3 regions of the Pseudomonas sp. XP1 genome follow, and region 1 is predicted to be linked to each of the others. Evidence: predicted binding sites of a transcription regulator. Region 1 holds the regulator's gene; each other region holds the start of a gene.
The links. Region 1 encodes sigma-54, which starts transcription at its own class of promoters, with help from an activator protein. Its sites were predicted from a motif close to ANTGGCATNNANNTTGCTNT; they were not measured.
Positions count from the first base shown of each region.

Region 2: the regulator sigma-54 is predicted to act here: its motif matches at 987-1,006, upstream of ACK1U9_RS02995 (flagellar basal body rod protein FlgF).
Region 3: the regulator sigma-54 is predicted to act here: its motif matches at 1,205-1,224, upstream of flgB (flagellar basal body rod protein FlgB).

Region 1 is NZ_JBNRIJ010000010.1:167,885-170,058, reverse strand. It holds gene hpf (ribosome hibernation-promoting factor, HPF/YfiA family) at 1-223, opposite strand, end outside; gene ACK1U9_RS12145 (RNA polymerase factor sigma-54) at 303-1,796, opposite strand; gene lptB (LPS export ABC transporter ATP-binding protein) at 1,973-2,174, opposite strand, start outside.
Region 2 is NZ_JBNRIJ010000002.1:142,157-144,330, reverse strand. It holds gene flgG (flagellar basal-body rod protein FlgG) at 1-141, opposite strand, end outside; gene ACK1U9_RS02995 (flagellar basal body rod protein FlgF) at 189-929, opposite strand; gene ACK1U9_RS02990 (hypothetical protein) at 1,160-1,345, opposite strand; gene flgE (flagellar hook protein FlgE) at 1,418-2,174, opposite strand, start outside.
Region 3 is NZ_JBNRIJ010000002.1:138,680-140,853, forward strand. It holds gene ACK1U9_RS02960 (chemotaxis protein CheV) at 1-23, shown strand, start outside; gene cheR (protein-glutamate O-methyltransferase CheR) at 75-902, shown strand; gene flgB (flagellar basal body rod protein FlgB) at 1,271-1,681, shown strand; gene flgC (flagellar basal body rod protein FlgC) at 1,684-2,127, shown strand; gene flgD (flagellar hook assembly protein FlgD) at 2,143-2,174, shown strand, end outside.

The sequences.
Region 1 (2,174 bases):
CGATCGCTGCATACATGTCTTCGTGTTCGGCGTTGGCAACCACTTCGCCGCCGGGAATCTGCAAGGTCGCCTCGACCTTCTGCTGCAGCTTCTCGACTTTCATGATGACCTGCACGTTGGTGATCTTGTCGAAGTGACTTTCCACGCGAGCGAGCTTTTCAAGCACGTAATCGCGCAGTGGCTGGGTGACTTCTACATGCTGTCCACTGATATTGACTTGCATACAGCTTCTCCTTTGTTGCCCGTGCATAAAGAGGCAGATCTTGCACCTGCCCCACAAACGCTGTGGCACATCTCAGGGGCTACATCAGTCGCTTGCGCTCGCTCGACGGTGCGATGCCGAGGGACTCGCGGTACTTGGCGACGGTGCGACGGGCTACCTGGATGCCTTGTGCCTCCAGTAAACCAGCGATCTTGCTGTCACTCAATGGCTTTTTCTGATTTTCCGCCGCAACCAGTTTCTTGATGATCGCGCGGATCGCCGTAGACGAGCATTCTCCGCCTTCGGAGGTGCTGACGTGGCTGGAGAAAAAGTATTTCAGTTCGTAGATGCCACGCGGCGTGTGCATGTATTTCTGCGTGGTTACCCGCGAAATGGTCGACTCGTGCATGCCCACCGCTTCGGCGATGTCATGCAGCACCAACGGCTTCATCGCTTCGTCGCCGTGATCGAGGAAGCCGCGCTGGTGCTCGACGATCTGCGTGGCCACCTTCATCAGGGTTTCGTTGCGGCTTTGCAGGCTCTTGATGAACCAGCGCGCTTCCTGCAACTGGTTGCGCATGAAGGTGTTGTCGGCGCTGGTGTCGGCCCGGCGCACAAAACCGGCATATTGCGGGTTGACGCGCAGGCGCGGAATGGCCTCCTGGTTCAGCTCCACCAGCCAGCGGTCGCTGTCCTTGCGCACGATGACGTCTGGCACCACGTACTCAGGCTCGCTGGACTCGATCTGCGAGCCGGGGCGCGGGTTGAGGCTTTGTACCAGCTCGATGACCTGGCGTAGCTCGTCTTCCTTGATTTTCATGCGACGCATCAGCTGGCTGTAATCACGGCTGCCGAGCAGGTCGATGAAGTCGGTGACCAGGCGCTTGGCTTCGGCCATCCACGGCGTGCTGGCGGGCAGCTGGCGCAGTTGCAGCAACAGGCATTCGCCCAGGGTGCGGGCGGCAACACCGGCTGGTTCGAACTGCTGGATGCGGTGCAGTACCGCTTCGACCTCGTCCAGCTCGATATCCAGCTCCGGGTCGAAACCGGCGCAGATTTCCTCGAGGGTATCTTCCAGGTAGCCCTGGCCGTTGATGCTGTCGATCAGGGTGACGGCGATCAGGCGGTCGGTGTCGGACATCGGAGCCAGGTTCAGTTGCCACAGCAGGTGGCTTTGCAGGCTTTCGCCGGCCGATGTGCGGGTGGTGAAGTCCCACTCGTCGTCGTCGTTGCTCGGCAGGCTGCTGGCGCTGGTCTGGTAGATGTCTTCCCAGGCGGTGTCGACCGGCAGTTCGTTGGGGATGCGCTCGCTCCACTCACCGTCTTCCAGGGTGTCGGCACTGGTAGTGCTTTCCTGGAAGCTGTTGTCCTGGACTTCGGCGGCCGGCTTGTTCTCGGCGTTGTCCGCCATCGGGTCGCTGTTGTCGAAGTCGTCGCCGTCTTCCTGACGTTCGAGCATCGGGTTCGACTCCAGCGCTTCCTGGATTTCCTGTTGGAGGTCCAGGGTGGAGAGCTGGAGCAGGCGGATGGCCTGTTGCAACTGCGGTGTCATCGTCAGTTGCTGGCCCATTTTTAGGACGAGCGATGGTTTCATGGCTGGGGCTTAATACCTTGTTCGCCGGCGCGCATGCGCCATCCACTACACGAGGGCGCCGGGGCGCCAGATCAAGCAAGTTTTATGCCTTAAATTGTAGCGTTTGCCTAGAGCACTGTAACAACTTTACCCCGGCCTTCAGGGCGATTTGCCAGTACTCCAGGCGCGTGCCGGGGTCAGAGCCGGAACTCGTGGCCCAGGTAAACCTCTTTGACCAGGTCGTTGGCCAGGATGGTTTCGGAGTCGCCTTCAGCGATCAGCCGGCCATCGTTGACGATATAGGCGGTTTCGCAGATATCCAGGGTCTCACGCACGTTGTGGTCGGTGATCAGTACACCGATACCCTTGGCCTTGAGGTGATGGATGATCTGCTTGATG
Region 2 (2,174 bases), on a different contig from region 1:
CTGGTACAGCAGGTCCTGGAACTCGGCGCGATCCCGTTTGAAGCCGGTGGTCGAGACGTTGGCCAGGTTGTTGGAGATGACCGTCAGGTTGGTGTCCTGGGCGGACAGGCCGGTTTTAGCGACCCAAAGAGCCGGAAGCATGTAAGTTCTCCTCGTGCGCCTGTTTTACGGCACCCGTTCAAAAGTGATTAGCCGATTTGCAAAACACGCGCCATGGCTTCGTCGCCTTCCTTGGCCGCGTTCATCATCTTGACGTGCAGTTCGAATTGACGGGACAGCGCCAGTACCGAAGTCATTTCTTCCACGGCGTTGACATTGCTGCCTTCCAGGAAGCCCGACACCACCCGTACGTTGACGTCGGCGTCGGCCGGTTGGCCGTCGCGGGTATGGATCAGGCCATCCAGGCCCTTGGTCAGGCCTTTGGTATCGGGGTTGACCAGCTTGATGCGGTCGACTTCGGCCATCACTCGCGGGTCTTCCCCCATGGAGCGGATGCTGATGGTGCCATCGGCGCCGACTTCGACCTTCTGCTCTGGCGGAATCGCAATCGGGCCGCCGTTGCCGATTACCGGCATGCCGTTGCCGGCACGCAGCACACCGAGGGCATCGATGTTCAGGCTGCCGGTGCGTACGTAGGCTTCACTGCCATCGGGCGCCTGCACGGCGATGAAGCCCTTGCCGGTCACCGTCACATCCAGATCGCGGCCGGTTTCCACCATAGGACCTTCGCTGAAGTCGGTGGCCGGGCGCTCGGTCATGGCAAAGGCGCGCGACGGAAAGCTGTCGCCGAACACCGGCATCGAGCGAGCCTGCTCCAGGTCTCGCTGGAAACCGTTGGTGGAAATGTTCGCCAGGTTGTTGGCGTGCGCCTTCTGCGCCAGCGCATTCTGGCTGGCACCGGTCATGGCCACGTAAAGCATCTTGTCCACAGTCATCCTCCATTGCACTGGCGGTCGTTTGCCGCTCGCCGTTGCTATGCGAGCTAGAAAGCAAGTTCCGAACCAACTTTGCGAAATCATGAAAAAGCCCGTGGATACGGGCTTTCGAGGGGGCAGTCGGTGTGTTGGACGCCGGTTATCCGGCGCTTGGTTGCCGATGGCGGCAAACCTGTACCGGCCTCTTCGCGGGTGAACCCGCGAAGAGGCCGGTACAGGTTTATTCAAGGCTCGCGGCAACCACCATTGCTGTAAGGCCCGGCGAATTTCTTCCAGCCCTCCCCCGGCGGCCATTGCGAGCAGACCAGGCGCCCATCCACCTGGCTTTCCCAGCGCCACCAGGGCGCCGTACCGGCCTGGGCCTGGTACAGGCAAAAAGCAGCGAACAATGTGACAACCAGCCTTTTCATGACCCCTCCGGCAAAGACGACGAACCCCTTCATGACAAAGGGGTTCGCCCACATGCACTCAGCCAGCGACCATCAGGCCATCTGGATGACGGTCTGCATGATGGTGCTTTCAGTGGAGATAGTCTTGGCGTTCGCCTGGTAGTTGCTCTGCGCCTTGATCAGCTCTACCAGCTCCTGCGTCAGGTTCACGTTCGAGCCTTCCAGCGCGTTGGACTCGACGCTGCCCAGGGTACCTGTCTTCGGCGCATCGATGCCCGGGATACCGGACGTGTAGGTTTCGGTCCAGCGGGTACCACCAATCTGCTGCAGGCCCTGCTCGTTGGCGAAACTGGCCAGGGCCACCTGGCCAATGGCGCGGGATTGCTGGTTGCTGAAGCTGGCGAACAGCACACCCGTCGAGTCGATGCTCAGGCTCGACAGGATACCGGTCGCGTAGCCGTCCTGGGACTGCGACATGCGCGCGGTCTCGGTGTTGTAGGAGGTGGTGCTGTTCATCGCCAGGCGCATGCCATCGGCATTGCCCACCGCGCCGTTGGAGATCCAGTTACCCGCAGAATCTTCAACCGCCGGCACCCAGCCAGTCATGGTGAAGGTGTTGTTGGTCACGGTGAACGACGAGCCCGCCGGGTGGCCGGTATTGTCCGCAGTCATGCTCTTGACCGAACCATCGCTGTTGAAGCTGATGGTGCCAGTCAGCGGCGCGGTGGAGGATGGCGAAAACGGGTTGCGCCCATCGACCAGGGTGTACATGGTCCACTCATTGGTGCCAGTCTTGCGATAGAACTGCTCCATGGTGTGCTCGTTACCCTGGCTGTCGTACACCTTGGTC
Region 3 (2,174 bases), on a different contig from region 1:
ACCGGATCAAGGCAGCGCATTGAAGCAGCCGGGGGCAGGCCCCCGGCACCAGTGATTTAAAAGAGGCGGCAGTAGTGTCTACGGGTAATTTGGATTTCGAACAGTTCCGGGTCTTCCTGGAGAAAGCCTGTGGCATCCTGCTGGGCGAGAATAAGCAGTACCTGGTCTCCAGCCGTCTCAACAAGCTGATGGAGCAACAGGGCATCAAGAGTCTGGGCGAGCTGGTTCAGCGGATCCAGGCCCAGCCGCGCGGCGGCTTGCGTGAGCAGGTGGTCGATGCCATGACCACCAACGAGACCCTGTGGTTTCGCGATACCTATCCGTTCGAGGTACTGAAGAACAAGGTCATACCCGAGTTCATTCGCAACAACCCCGGCCAGCGCCTGCGCATGTGGTCGGCGGCCTGTTCGTCGGGGCAGGAGCCGTATTCCATCTCGATGGCCATCGACGAATTCGAGCGCAGCAACCTCGGCCAGTTGAAGATGGGCGCGCAGATCGTTGCCACCGACCTGTCCGGCACGATGTTGACCAACTGCAAGACCGGCGAGTACGACAGCCTGGCGATTGCCCGTGGCTTGTCCCAGGAGCGCCTGCAGCGCTACTTCGACACCAAGGGGGCGGGGCGCTGGGCAGTCAAGCCTGCGATTCGCAGCCGCGTCGAGTTCCGCTCGTTCAACCTGCTCGACAGCTATGCCAGCCTGGGCAAGTTCGATGTGGTGTTCTGCCGTAACGTGCTGATCTACTTCTCGGCGCAGGTGAAGAAGGACATCCTGTTGCGTATCCACAGTACCTTGAAGCCGGGCGGGTATCTGTTCCTCGGGGCTTCCGAGGCGCTGAACGGGCTGCCGGACCATTACCAGATGGTGCAGTGCAGCCCGGGAATCATCTACCAGGCGAAGTAAGCACAAAGGCCGGCAGCGAAAGTTGCCGGCCTTTTTGTTTGCCTGTGCCGGCCTCTTCGCGGGCATGCCCGCTCCCACAGGTACCGCGCCGACCTTGAAAGCTGTGCAGAACCTTGTGGGAGCGGGTTTGCCCGCGAAGAGGCCGGCACAGGAGAAATGCTGACGTCAATTTTTTGTTTTGCCGCTTTTGCCGCCCGGCAATTGCCGCTTTCGCCGCCCAAGGCGGAAGGCCTTTGCCGCTTTTCTGGCATCACTCTGGCAGCATCTCGCCCTGCAAGCCCGTATTTCCGGGGTTTCTGTTGGTTGGCACAGCACTTGCTATACCTTGCCCAACGATATTCCGGTCAACCTCCGAAGGTTTCCCCGACATGAGCATCAGTTTCGACAAGGCGCTTGGTATTCACGAAAAGGCCCTGGGCTTCCGCGCTCAGCGTGCCGAAGTGCTGGCCAACAACATCGCCAACGCCGACACGCCCAACTACAAGGCGCGCGACATGGACTTCGCCTCGGTGCTCGCTGCCGAAAGCGACAAGCAGCAAAGCGGCGGCCGTTTCAGCCTGGATCGTACCAACAGCCGCCATATCGAGGCCGAGGGCCTGGCCATGGCTGACGATACCCTCAAGTACCGCACGCCAACGCAGCCGTCGATCGACCAGAACACCGTGGACGCGCAGATCGAGCAATCGAACTACACCGAAAACGCCGTCGGCTTCCAGGCCAGCTTCACCTTGCTCAACAGTAAATTCAAAGGGCTGGTTTCGGCCCTGCGGGGAGAATGACCATGTCCCTTTCCAGTGTCTTCAATATTGCCGGTAGCGGCATGAGTGCGCAGAACACGCGCCTGAACACCGTTGCGTCCAACATCGCCAACGCCGAGACCGTTTCCTCGAGCATCGACCAGACCTACCGCGCCCGCCACCCGGTGTTCGCCACCACCTTCCAGGACGCGCAGGCCGGCGGCAGCCAGTCGCTGTTCGAAGACCAGGGCGAGGCAGGGCAGGGCGTGCAGGTAAAAGGCATCGTTGAGGACCAGAGCAACCTGGAGGCCCGTTACGAGCCCAACCACCCGGCGGCGAACAAGGATGGCTACGTCTACTACCCGAACGTCAACGTGGTTGAGGAGATGGCTGACATGATCTCCGCCAGCCGCGCGTTCCAGACCAATGCCGAGCTGATGAACACGGCCAAGGCCATGATGCAGAAGGTCCTGACCCTCGGTCAGTGATAAGGAAACCAGACCATGGCAATCGATACCAACGGTGTGAACCTCAA